2 regions of the Mesorhizobium sp. B2-4-7 genome follow, and region 2 is predicted to be linked to the other one. Evidence: predicted binding sites of a transcription regulator. Region 2 holds the regulator's gene; the other holds the start of a gene.
What was found. Region 2 encodes HrcA, which represses chaperone genes, less so after heat shock. Its sites were predicted from a motif close to GTTAGCACTCNCNNNNNGNGAGTGCTAAC; they were not measured.
Positions count from the first base shown of each region.

Region 1: groES (co-chaperone GroES) is a predicted target of HrcA. The motif match lies at 1,804-1,832, and genes of this name have one in related genera.

Region 1 covers NZ_VFVH01000001.1:224,351-230,889, reverse strand. Annotated here, with positions in the region: gene groL (chaperonin GroEL) at 1-1,348, opposite strand, end outside; gene groES (co-chaperone GroES) at 1,418-1,714, opposite strand; gene FJ946_RS01115 (TetR/AcrR family transcriptional regulator) at 2,110-2,736, opposite strand; gene FJ946_RS01110 (MFS transporter) at 2,863-4,044, shown strand; gene FJ946_RS01105 (D-arabinono-1,4-lactone oxidase) at 4,057-5,349, shown strand; gene FJ946_RS01100 (alanine racemase) at 5,346-6,485, shown strand.
Region 2 covers NZ_VFVH01000002.1:380,673-387,211, reverse strand. Annotated here, with positions in the region: gene hemW (radical SAM family heme chaperone HemW) at 1-1,163, opposite strand, end outside; gene rdgB (RdgB/HAM1 family non-canonical purine NTP pyrophosphatase) at 1,160-1,822, opposite strand; gene FJ946_RS08535 (VOC family protein) at 1,822-2,232, opposite strand; gene rph (ribonuclease PH) at 2,410-3,126, opposite strand; gene hrcA (heat-inducible transcriptional repressor HrcA) at 3,312-4,424, shown strand; gene FJ946_RS08515 (hypothetical protein) at 4,462-4,656, shown strand; gene FJ946_RS08510 (sorbosone dehydrogenase family protein) at 4,781-6,151, shown strand; gene FJ946_RS08505 (LysE family translocator) at 6,281-6,539, shown strand, end outside.

The DNA.
Region 1 (6,539 bases), on a different contig from region 2:
CCGGGGCCTGCAGTGCGCGGCGAACGATGTTGATGCCGGCGGCCTGGTCGGAGTTGACGCCGGTGGCCTTGAGGTTGCCCGAAGCGCGCAGCAGGGCCACGCCACCGCCGGCAACGATGCCTTCTTCTACGGCCGCGCGGGTCGCGTTGAGGGCGTCATCGACGCGGTCCTTCTTTTCCTTCACTTCCACTTCGGTCGCACCGCCGACGCGGATAACGGCAACACCGCCGGCGAGCTTGGCCAGACGCTCCTGCAGCTTCTCCTTGTCGTAGTCCGAGGTGGTCTCCTCGATCTGCTGCTTGATCTGGGCAACGCGGCCCTGGATCTCGGCCTTCTTGCCGGCGCCGTCGACGATGGTGGTGTTCTCCTTCGAGATCGACACCTTCTTGGCGCGGCCGAGCATGTTGAGGCCGACATTCTCGAGCTTGATGCCGAGGTCTTCGGAGATGACCTGGCCACCGGTGAGGATGGCGATGTCTTCCAGCATGGCCTTGCGGCGATCACCGAAGCCCGGAGCCTTGACGGCGGCGATCTTCAGGCCACCGCGCAGCTTGTTGACGACCAGCGTGGCCAGGGCCTCGCCTTCGACGTCTTCCGAGATGATGAGCAGCGGCTTGGAGGTCTGCACGACCGCTTCCAGGACCGGCAGCATGGCCTGCAGGTTGGAGAGCTTCTTCTCGTGCAGCAGGATGTAGGCGTCCTCGAGATCGGCAACCATCTTATCGGGGTTGGTGACGAAGTAGGGCGAGAGATAGCCGCGGTCGAACTGCATGCCTTCGACGACTTCCAGCTCGGTCTCGGCGGTCTTGGCTTCCTCGACGGTGATGACGCCTTCGTTGCCGACCTTCTGCATCGCTTCCGCGATCATCTTGCCGACCGACTCGTCGCCATTGGCCGAGATGGTGCCGACCTGGGCGACTTCCTCGGAGGTCTTGATCTTCTTGGCGGCCTTGCCGAGAGCTGCGACCACTTCGGTCACGGCCAGGTCGATGCCGCGCTTCAGGTCCATCGGGTTCATGCCGGCGGCAACCGCCTTGTGGCCTTCCTGGACGATCGACTGCGCCAGAACGGTCGCGGTCGTGGTGCCGTCGCCGGCGATGTCGTTGGTCTTCGAAGCGACTTCGCGGACCATCTGCGCGCCCATGTTCTCGAACTTGTCCTCAAGTTCGATTTCCTTGGCGACAGTGACGCCGTCCTTGGTGATGCGCGGTGCGCCGAACGACTTGTCGATGACGACGTTGCGGCCCTTGGGGCCGAGCGTGACCTTCACCGCGTCGGCGAGGATGTTGACGCCGCGCAGCATGCGCTCACGGGCGTCGCGGGAGAATTTTACGTCTTTGGCAGCCATGTTCAACTCCTGGCAGGGGCTCGGATCGAGCCCGAAGATTCAAGATTCAGTTGATGGAAAGGCCGATATTCAGCCGATGATGCCCATGATGTCGGATTCCTTCATGATCAGAAGGTCTTCGCCATTGAGCTTGACTTCGGTGCCCGACCACTTGCCGAACAGGATGCGGTCGCCAGCCTTGACGTCCAGGGGCACGAGCTTGCCAGCTTCGTCGCGGGCGCCGGAGCCGACGGCGATGATCTCGCCTTCCTGCGGCTTTTCCTTCGCCGTGTCGGGGATGATGATCCCGCCGGCGGTCTTGGATTCGGATTCGACCCGGCGTACAACCACGCGGTCATGAAGCGGGCGGAACTTCGACTTTGCCATGTTTTCTTCCTCGATGAGAACGGTGAGAAACAGTTCCTCCGTCCGGCGAAGCCGGACAATCTACAAAGCCCGGCGGTACCGGACCTGTGGTTAGCACTCACCCAGGGCGAGTGCTAACGTGGCGGTGAAATAGGCTGCTGGCTGGCGAGAGTCAAGGCGCGCGCGAGCGGGCAGCGGCGCGAAATTTTGTTTTCCGCGAAAGCCCGCTCGCAGAACGTGCCAGTTGCCGCTGGCCTTTCATGCGAAATGCGCCGGTTCCTCCCGCAATCGACGGCAAAACAAGGCGCGGAGGGGTGCTCTGCCGCTATCGGTCAGAGATCCTGCCGCCCGATACTTCGATACGCAAGACGTGTCGATGTCACGGGAGAGAGGGGCGCGAAAGCCGCCGCCGAAAACTACAGAAACAATCTCAGCTGCGTATGGATGATGGACCTGTAGTCGTCGATCGTGCGGCGGCCTTCCTTCTCGTCCTGCGTCAGCGCTAGCCGCACGACGCCGCCGGCAAGCTGGAAGATCAGGAACACCACGCGCGCGAAGTCTTCGCGCCGGTCGGGCCGCAGCATCGGAGCGACGTGGTCGCAGAACATCTTGGCCTGGTGCCTTGTCTCAGCAATGTCGAGGTTCTGCAGCGCCTTGTCGGCCTGTATCGCGTTCTGCAGATCCTGGATGGCCCGGTCGTCGGCCACGCGCCGGTAATAGTCCTCGATCATGCGGTCCGCGGCAGCCGTCACGTCCTCAAGCCCACTTATTTCGGCGATGATCTCGCCGAAGCGTGCGCGGCTTTCCTCCGAGAAGCGCTCATAGAGCATCGCCAGGATCGCCGATTTGTTGGGGAAATAATGGTAGACGGTGGCGATCGGTCCGCCCGCCAGTGCGCCCACTTCCTTCATCGTCACCGCGTCGATGCCTTTTTCGCCGATCAGCCGCATGGTCGTCGAAAGGATCGCGTCGATGCGTTCGCGGCTCCGCTCCTGCTTGGGCCTGCGCCTCGGCGCCGTCGCCATCCGCCTTGCTTCCGCCATGCGCCCAATCTCTCGCGAGAGCTTCAAAATTCCCGGTTGACAAGAAACATGATCAAGTATCAGTTTCGTAATGCTGACAAGTTGTCAGCTTTTTTATCGCACTGCAAGGACGTTGGGAGGCGCCTCGTGACTGCGACGCAAGCCGTACAAGCGGAAAATGGCGATTGGCTGGTCGGCAACCCGACCGGCGTCGAGCTCGGCTCCGCATTATGGATCGGCTCGGTCGGGCTGCTGATCCTCGGGCTTCAGCCCGTGCTGCTTGGCGCGCTCTACACCGAGGGCCATGTCAGCGGCGATGAACTGGCGCTGGTCGCCACGGCGGAGATGATCGCGATCGCCATCGGTTCAGCCGTGGTGGCGATGCTGCTTTCCGCGCGCAACATGCGCTGGAAAAGCGCCGTCCTTTTGATCCTGCTGGCCCTGGCGAATGTATGGACCGCCCATGCCGCAAGCGCCAATGCGTTGATCGCCGCCCGCGCCATCGCCGGGCTGGCTGAAGGTGGTCTGGTCGCGATCGCCACCGAACTGATCGCCCGTTCGCGCCGGGCGGAGCGCATCGGCGGCTATTTCGTGACGCTGCAGACCCTGGCGCAATGTGCGCTCGCTCTGCTTTTGGCACTCTATGTCATTCCCAAGGCGGGGTCGTCCGGCGGCTTCATCGTGCTTGCCGTCGTCTGCGTCGTTTCGCTGGCGGCCGCTTTCACCGTACCCGGTGACTACGCCGACCTGCCGAAAGAGGAGAACCTGGCCAATGTGCTGACGGTTCCGTCGATCACCGCGCTATTGTCGGTCTTCTGCTACTTCATGTTCTTCGGCGCGATCTGGGCCTTCCTGGAACCGCTCGGTGCGCAATATGGGATTGATAGCTGGACCGTCGGTCTGATCGTCTCGGCCAGCCTGGCGACGCAGGTCCTGGGCGCGATGACGGCGACCGTGTTCGAGGCGCGCATCGATTACCGCATTGCCATTACGGCCATCGGTGCCGTCGCGCTGGTCTCCTCCCTTGTTCTTGCCAGCGCACCTGGCCTGACGACATTCTGGATCGCCGCCTTGGTCATGGGCTTCATCCTGTTGTTCATCGTACCCTATCAGATCCGGCTGGCGATCACGGCGGACGAGACGCGTACCGCCGTGCTGCTGGTGCCGGCTGCACAGCTCTTCGGCCTGGCGATCGGGCCGGTCGCGGCGTCGCTGCTCATCAATGGCAAGGATTTCCGGCCCGTGCCGGAATTCGCCGCGGCAAGCGCGTTTGCCAGCGTGGCCCTGCTTGGCCTGTTCGTGGCCACTATGCGCCGTCGGCGCGTCTGACGGGACGGCTGGATGTCGACGATCACCGCGCGGAACTGGAGCAACTGGTCGGGCTTCGTGCGCGCCGAGCCGAAGCTGATCGCCACTCCAACCGACGCCGGCGAGCTTGCCGATCTGGTGCGCACGGCACCTGGGCCGCTGCGGGTGGCGGGTGCTGGCCACTCCTTCACGGCGCTGGTGGCATCGCAAGGCTCGATCGTTTCCCTGGAGAAGATCGAGGGGCTGGTCTCGCACGACATACAAAGCCATCGCGCGCGGGTGCGGGCAGGGACCCGGCTCGGCCCGCTAATGCACATGCTGCACGGCATCGGCCAGGGCCTGCCAAATATGGGCGACATCGACCGCCAGGCGATCGGCGGCGCGCTGGGCACCGCCACCCATGGTTCCGGGCTGACGCTGGGCGCTTATCACACCCAGTTGGAGACGGTGCAGATCGTGGACGGGCGGGGCGAGTTGCGCGAATTCGATCGGACCCGCGACCAGGATATGATCCATGCGATGGGGGTCGCTCTCGGCGCCTTCGGCATCTTGAGCGAAGTCACGCTGAACAACATCGCGACCTACCGGCTGCGCCGCCGCAAGTGGGTGCTGCCGATCGCCGACATGCTGCGCGATTTCGAGACGATGATGGCCGCGCACCGGTCGGCCGAATTCTACTACATCCCGTTTTCCGGCTACGCGCAGTTCATCGCCAGCGACCTCAGCGACGCGAACCCGACCACCAGGCCGACCGACGACGACGAGGCCGGCCTGGCGACGCTACGCAAGCTGAGCAGGGCGCTGCGCCGGCTGCCATGGCTGCGCCGCTCCTTGATCCGCGGCGCCGTGAAGAAAGTGCCGGCCGAGGATTATGTGCAGGACTGGCTCAACGTCTATGCCAGCGACCGGCAGACCAAGTTCAACGAGATGGAGTATCATCTGCCCTTCGAGGAGGGGCCGAAGGTGATCACGCAGATCATCGAGCTGACCGAGAAGCACTTTCCGGAAGTTTATTTTCCGATGGAGGTGCGCTCGGTGGCACCCGACATGTTCTGGCTTTCGCCCTTCTACAAGCGTCTGACCTGCTCGATCGCCATTCACCACGATGCCGCCAACGACCCTGAGCCCTTCATGCGGGCGGCCGAGCCGATCTTCCGCAGGCATGGCGGCCGGCCGCATTGGGGCAAGATGCACAGCCTAAAGGCGGCGGATCTCAAAAAGCTCTATCCGCGCTGGGATGATGCCATGGCCGTTCGGGGAGACATCGATCCCGAGAACCGTTTCGTCTCGCCCTACATGGCCGGCCTGTTCGGCATCGGCCAATGAGCGGCTATTTCACCGCGCTGTCGGATGCGTTGAGGGCGGCCGGCGTCTTTCAGCCTTGTCTCGTGCTCGACCGCGACCGGCTGGACCGCAACATCGACCTGGTGAAGCAGAGACTGGCGCCCGGCCTTGCCGTGCGGCTGGTCGACAAGTCGCTTGCTTGCCTGCCGCTGCTTTCGCACATCGCCGGGGCGCTCGGCACCCATCGCTTCATGACGTTTCAGCCGCCGATCACAAGGGCCGTGCTCGACGCTTTTCCCGATGCCGACATGCTCTACGGCAAGCCGATGCCGGTCGGCGCGGCAAGGCAGGCGATTTCAAGCAGTACCGCCGACTGGTCGCGTATCTGCTGGCTGATCGACAGCGAGGAGAGACTGGCGGAATACGGCGCTCTGGCCGCCGAACTGGACATCGGGTTGCGCATCGCTTTCGAGATCGATGTCGGGCTGCATCGGGGCGGGTTCCCGGAACCGCGCGCGCTGTCGAAGGCATTGAACGCGCTGCCCGCCCGGCTGCGCTGCGAAGGCGTCATGGCCTACGAGGCGCACGCGCCGCACATTCCCGGTCTGTTCGGCGGTCCCAAAAAGGCGCTGGCAGAGGCGTCGCAGCGGGCTGCGGCGTTCATCGCGGCTCTCGGCGAGGACCAGCGCCGAACACTGAACATCGGCGGCTCGAAGACGGCACTGCTTCACCATGGCGGCATGGCCAACGAAGTGTCGATCGGGTCGGCCTTCGTGCTGCCCGGGGATTTCGACACGCCCGGCCTCGACGGCTTCCAGTCCGCGGCCTTCATCGCCACGCCTATCCTCAAGGTGGTCGAGCCGATGCTGCCAGGCCCGCCGGCGGTCACCCGCCTGCTGCAGACGGTCGGCCGGTTTCCGCGCAAGGGTTGCTATCTCTATGGCGGCAAATGGATGGCCGAACCGGTGTTTCCCGAAGGCATGGAGACCAATGGCCTGCTTGGCCTTTCCTCGAACCAGCAATTCATGGGCCTGCCCGGCGATGCCACCACCAGGTCAGGCGACTACGCCTTCCTGCGTCCGACGCAAAGCGAGGCGGTGCTGCAGCAGTTCGGATCGATCGCGGTTTTTTCGGGCGACAGGCTCGTGGACCGCTGGCCCGCGCTGCCAATGGGGTAGGCATGGTGCCTCGTTACGATGAGTCCAAACCAGACGCTTCGATGTAACAGACCG
Region 2 (6,539 bases):
GCCACCACGGCGTCGAGCACGATCATGCCGGCGGGCGTGGCGCGCAGGCGGGCGTTGCCGATCGGCGCCACCAGCCCTTCGCCTTGCAGCACCGACAGCCGTGCGCTCGACAGGCCGCGCCCGGAAAACGCTTCGTAGCGCGACAGGTCGATGCCTTCCGCCAGCCTCAGTCCCATCAGCAGGAACTCGTCAGCCTCTTCGGAGCGCGTCAGGGTCTCGCCTCCGGTGACGCCATGGCCCTTGGCCTCGACCAGATTGGCCCAGGTTTCCGGCATCCTCTCCGCGATGGTCACGACGCGGTGGCCGTTCTCGACGAAGCGGCCATGCGCGCCGGGGCCGACGCCGACATATTCGCCATAGCGCCAGTAGGTCAGATTGTGCCGGCTTTCGGCACCCGGCCGGGCGTGGTTTGAGATCTCATATGCCGGCAAACCATGGGCCGATGTCACCTCTTGCGTCAGCGCATAGAGGTCGGCGGCGTGGTCGTTGTCGGGGATGATGAATTTCTTCGCCGCGTGCAGCGCGTGGAACGGCGTGCCTTCCTCGATGGTCAGCTGATAGAGCGACAGATGGTCGGCGGCGTGGCCGATCGCCTGTTCGAGCTCCGATGCCCAGGCCTCCGGCGTCTGGCCTGGCCGTGCGTAGATCAGGTCGAAGGAGAGCCTTGGGAATATCTCCCGCGCGAGCCCGATCGCGTGCAGCGCCTCGTCCACATTGTGCAGCCGGCCAAGGAAGCGCAAATCCTTGTCGTTCAGCGCCTGCACGCCGAGCGAGACCCGGTTGACGCCCGCAGCGCGATAGCCGCGAAAGCGTTCGGCTTCGACCGAGGAGGGATTGGCCTCCAGCGTCACCTCGATGCCGTCGGGCACCGTCCAGTTCTTCGCCACGGCGTCCAGGACCCTGGCCACCGTTTCCGGCTTCATCAACGACGGCGTGCCGCCGCCGAGAAAGATGCTGGTCACCTCGCGTGGGCCGGTGCGCTGGCGCATCGTCGCCAGTTCCGCCTCGAAGGCGGCGGCAAAGCGCTCCTGGTCGACCGGCTGGTGGCGGACATGGCTGTTGAAGTCGCAATAGGGGCATTTGGCCGCGCAGAACGGCCAATGCACATAGACGCCGAAACCGGGGCTGCGGTCGAGCGGCATGGTGGCGCCGGGCCTGATCATGCCGAGCCTAACCGGGCCAGACCCAATCGGGCTTGGGCGAATTTCTGGAAGGCGCGGGCGCGGTGCGACAGCGCCGTGGCCTGGCCGGGTTTCCAGCCGTGTTTTTCCTCGGCGGTCATCTCGCCGAAGGTCTTTTCGAAGCCGTCGGGCAGGAACACCGGGTCGTAGCCGAATCCGAGCTCGCCGCGCGGCGGCCAGACCAGCGTGCCTTCGGCCTCGCCGCGGTAATATTCGGCCTCGCCGTCGGGAAAGGCGAGGCAGATGACGGCGACGAAGCGACCCTTGCGCTGCTCGGCCGAGGCGGCGCCGACTTCCTGCAGCGCCACTTCGGTGCGCTGCATGGCGATGCCGAAATCCCTGCTGCCATCAGGCGTTTCGGCCCAGTTGGCGGTGTAGACGCCGGGCGCGCCGTCAAGCGCGTCGACGCACAGGCCCGAATCGTCCGACAGCGCCGGCAGGCCCGTCGCCTTGGCCGCGGCGAAGGCCTTGATATAGGCGTTCTCCTCGAAGGTTGTGCCGGTCTCCTCGGGTTCGGGCAAGCCATAGTCCTTCGCCGATTTCGCCTCGAATCCGAATGGCGCCATCAGATCGGCGAATTCGCGCAGCTTGCCTTCATTGTGGCTGGCGACGACGATCTTTTTTCCGTCGAGAGAATGCATCAAAGTCCCCAGATTCTCGGCTCGGCGAATTCGATCGAATTGCCGGAGGGATCGCGGATATAAAGCGAGCGGCCGCCTTGCGGCCATTCGAATTCGCTTTCGACAGCGATGTTCTTCGCCTTCAGATGGGATTTCCAGCGGCTGATTTCATCGGCGGTCGCCGCAAAGCAGAGATGGCCTTCGCCCGATGTGCCGTGTGGCGGCACTTTCAGCCTCGCGTCGGGCGCAGGCGGGATCCTGGTCGCCTCGGCGTTGAAGACCAGCAGCACGCCGGCTCCGCAACGGAAGAACAGATGGCGGCCCTCGACCTTGCCGAGAGGAGTGAGGCCGAGGATGTCGGTGTAGAAGGCTTCGGCAGCGGCGAGGTCGGTGACGTAAAGAGCGGATTCAAGAATGGCAGAGGGGATCACGAGGCACCCCCCTCTGGCCTGCCGGCCATCTCCCCCGCAAGGGGGGAGATTGGCAGCGTGAGCGCCCGCTCATGGTATTCTATGCTGATTACTGGCGAAGACAACAGCCGATCTCCCCCCTTGCGGGGGAGATGCCCGGCAGGGCAGAGGGGGGTGCCCAGGCTCCGCATGAATAAACTACGCCACCGCCATCTGCTGCAAACTCACCAGCCTCTGGATGCCTTTCTTGGCCAGGCCCATCAGCTCGGCGAACTGCCCTTCCGAAAAGGGCTCGCCCTCGGCCGTGCCTTGGATCTCGACGATGCCGCCCTTGCCGGTCATGACGAAATTGGCGTCGGTGCCGGCCGAGGAATCCTCGATATAGTCGAGGTCGATGACCGGCTGGCCGTCATGGATGCCGCAGGAAATCGCCGCGACATGGTCTTTCAGCACCTTGGCGACGCTCACCATCTGCCGGGCCTCCATCCAGCGCAAGCAATCGTAGAGCGCCACCCAGCCGCCCGTGATGGAGGCGGTGCGGGTGCCGCCATCGGCCTGGATGACGTCGCAGTCGACGGTGATCTGCTGCTCGCCCAGCGCCTGCAGGTCGACCACCGCGCGCAGCGAGCGGCCGATCAGCCGCTGGATCTCCAGCGTGCGCCCGCCCTGCTTGCCGGCGGAGGCCTCGCGGCGCATGCGCTCGCCTGTCGAGCGCGGCAGCATGCCATATTCGGCCGTCACCCAGCCTTTCCCGGAATTGCGCATCCAGCCCGGCACCTTTTCTTCCAGGCTTGCCGTGCACAAGACATGCGTGTCGCCGAACTTCACCAGGCACGAGCCTTCGGCATGTTTGGAGATGCCGCGCTCGAAGGAGATGGCGCGCATTTCGTCGAACTGGCGTTTGGAGGGGCGCATTCGGCCTGCTTTCTTGTCAGCTTTTTTGAATCTTGGCCGGCTTTTAGACGCATGCGGGGCACGGCGTAAAGGAAAATGGACCGGCGGCCGCAAACGCGGCGACACCGGGGTGATCGCGCAACACGACACCGGGTTGCGCGCAGCGCCGCGAAGTCTATATCCTTGAACCGGAGGTTATGGCCGCAATGACCAAGGCAGTCGATCCCGCTTCGCAGTCGCTCGCTCTTCACACGCCGGCACTTCAGGCGCCCGCACTTCAGGCGCTCGACATGCGTTCGCGCGACATCTTCCGGCGCATCGTCGATTCCTATCTGAGGGACGGCGAGCCCGTGGGATCGCGCAGCCTGTCGCGCATCCTGCCGTCCTCGCTGTCGCCCGCCACCATCCGCAACGTGATGAGCGACCTCGAACATCTCGGCCTGATCTACGCGCCGCACATCTCGGCCGGCCGTCTGCCGACGCAGGCCGGCCTGCGCTTCTTCGTCGACGCCTTTATGGAACTGGGCGACCTCTCCGACGAGGAGCGGCGCAGCATCGAGGCGCAGGTGCGAGCCTCCGGCTCGGGCGCTACCCTGGAACACATGCTGACCGAGGCCAGCCAGATGCTGTCGGGCATGTCGCGCGGCGCCGGCCTGGTGCTGGCCGCCAAGAACGAGGTGGCCCTTAAGCACATCGAGTTCATCCAGCTCGAACCGACCAAGGCGCTGACCGTGATGGTGTCGCAGAACGGCGACGTCGAGAACCGGGTCATCGATCTGCCGGCCGGCATCACCGTCTCGCAATTGCACGAGGCCTCGAATTTCCTCAACGCCCATATTCGCGGCCGTACGCTGGCCGAGGCGCGGGCGGAGGTCGAGCGTATCAAGGAAGAGACAAGGGCAGCGCTCGACACGCTGTCGCAGGACCTGGTGGAGAAAGGGCTGGCGGTGTGGGCCGGCGCGGAAAGCGGCCTGCCGGCGCGCCTGATCGTGCGCGGCCGCGCCAATCTGCTCGAAAACGTCACCGCCCAGGCCGACATCGAACTCCTGCGCCACCTGTTCGAGGACATGGAGACGCAGGACGGGCTGATCCAGCTGCTCGACCTCGCCGAGGCGGGACCGGGCGTGCGCATCTTCATCGGCTCGGAAAACAAGCTTTTCTCGCTCTCCGGCTCGTCGCTGGTCGTGGCGCCTTACCGCGACAAGGACGCCCGCGTCGTCGGCGCGCTCGGAGTCATCGGCCCGACCCGGCTCAACTATGCCCGCATTGTCCCGATGGTCGACTATACGGCGCAGCTGATATCGCGCATGCTGCGCTGAGAGCTGGGATCGATCCAGCCGGCCGAGGAGAGAAAAGATGGCGCTGGAATCGTTCAAGGCCCAGATCAGCCTGCTGCTGGAGGAGATGGTCAACCAGCCTGAGGATGTGCGCGAAGTGCAGGAGCAATTGCGCGAGAAGCTGCGCGAAATCCGCGCCATGGGCATGCCGCTGCCGGCCGACCTCGTCGAACTGGAAAAGAACCTCGACGCCGATCTCGACGCGGATACCTGACCCGAATTCCTTCAACTCCCCGTGTCGTCCGGAACGACTGCCGAGCCCGCCCGTTCCCTTGGTGCATGTGACCTCGGTCTTGGGACAACGACATGCATGAAGAAGCGAGAAGCTGGAGACTGGGATGATCCGACTTGCCGGCGCGGTGGCGCTCCCTGCTGCCTTGCTCTTCGCCGCGACGGCATTGGCCCAGCAGGCAGAGCCGGTGCTGAAGGGCGCGGCCGCATTCGGTGACTGGCGTGCCGACGAGCCGGGCGTGCGCCGGCTGATCAGGCCGCAAGACCAGCCCCGGCCCTATGTCACCAGATCCGCTTCGAACAGCGCCGGTCCGGTGCAAAGGCCTCGAGGCGCCGAGCCGCGGCTGCCGGCGGGTTTTTCGGCGGAACTGATCGCGTCGGGCATCGATAATCCGCGCGTCGTGCGTGTCGCGCCCAATGGCGACCTGTTCGTCGCCGACAGCGAGGCCAACCAGATCCGCGTCTACCGTCTCGGCGAGGGCAGCGCGAAACCTGTCAGGGACGGCATCTTCGCCCGCAATCTCAACCGGCCCTACGGCATCGCCTTCTATCCGCCAGGGGACAGCCCGCAGTGGATCTATGTCGCCAACAGCGACAGCATCGTGCGCTTTCCCTACCGCGATGGCGACCTGAAGGCCTCCGGCGAGCCGGAAACCGTCGTCCGCGATATTCCGGCCACTCATCACTGGACCCGCGACGTCGCGTTCTCGCCGGACGGCAAGACGCTGTATCTCTCGGTCGGCTCCGGTTCGAACGCCGCCCAGGACATGGCAAAAAAACCGCGGGGCGGGCTCGACGCCTGGGCCAGGTCGAAGCCGCTCGGCGCCACCTGGGGCGCGGAGGAAGGCCGCGCCGACGTCAGGGCTTTCGACCCGGACGGTAGGAATGGCCGCATCGTTGCCACCGGCTTGCGCAATTGTTCGGGCATGGCCATGCAGCCGGCGGCGGGCGCGCTGTGGTGCGTGGTCAACGAGCGCGACGCGCTCGGCGACAACGTGCCCTTCGAATATGCGACCGAAGTGAAGGAAGGCGCCTTCTACGGCTGGCCCTGGTACTATATCGGCGACAATGAGGATCCGCGCCACAAGGGCGCGCGTCCCGACCTTGCCGGCAAGGTCACCGTCCCCGACATTCTGATGCAGGCGCATTCGGCGCCGCTCAACATCGCCTTCTACGACGGCAGGAATGTCCGCGCGGGATCCGGTTTTCCGGCCGAATACAGGGGCGACGCCTTCGTCGCCCTGCACGGTTCGTGGAACCGCGGCAACAGGACCGGCTACAAGGTGGTGCGGCTCAAGTTCAAGGACGGCAAGCCGACCGGCGAATATGAGGACTTCATGACCGGCTTCCTCACCTCCGGCGGCGAGGTCTGGGGCCGGCCCGTCGGCGTGGCGGTGGCGAGCGACGGCGCGCTGATCGTCACCGAGGACGGCAACGGCACCATCTGGCGCGTGACCTACGGCGACGGGCGGTCCTGATCCGCTTGGGAGGTCCCGGGCACGGGGCATGCCTGGTGCAACCAAATCCGGCTCCAGGCAATTCCCGCCCGCGAAACTCTGTGCGACAAGGCGCCGTCCCAGCAGTTTCGCGGACGCAAGGCTCGATCCATGACCCTCACCGGCTTCCTCGCCTACAGCGCCGCCCTCGGCTTGGCCGCGGCCATTCCCGGCCCCGGCGTCACCGCGCTTGTGGCGCGCGCGCTCGGTTCCGGCTTCCGCTCGTCGCTGGCCATGTCCTTCGGCCTGATGCTCGGCGACCTCCTTTATCTCACCGCCGTGGTGCTTGGGCTTGCCTTTGTCGCGCAGACCTTCGGCCTGGTGTTCCTCGCCGTCAAATGGGCCGGCGTCGCCTATCTCGCCTTCCTCG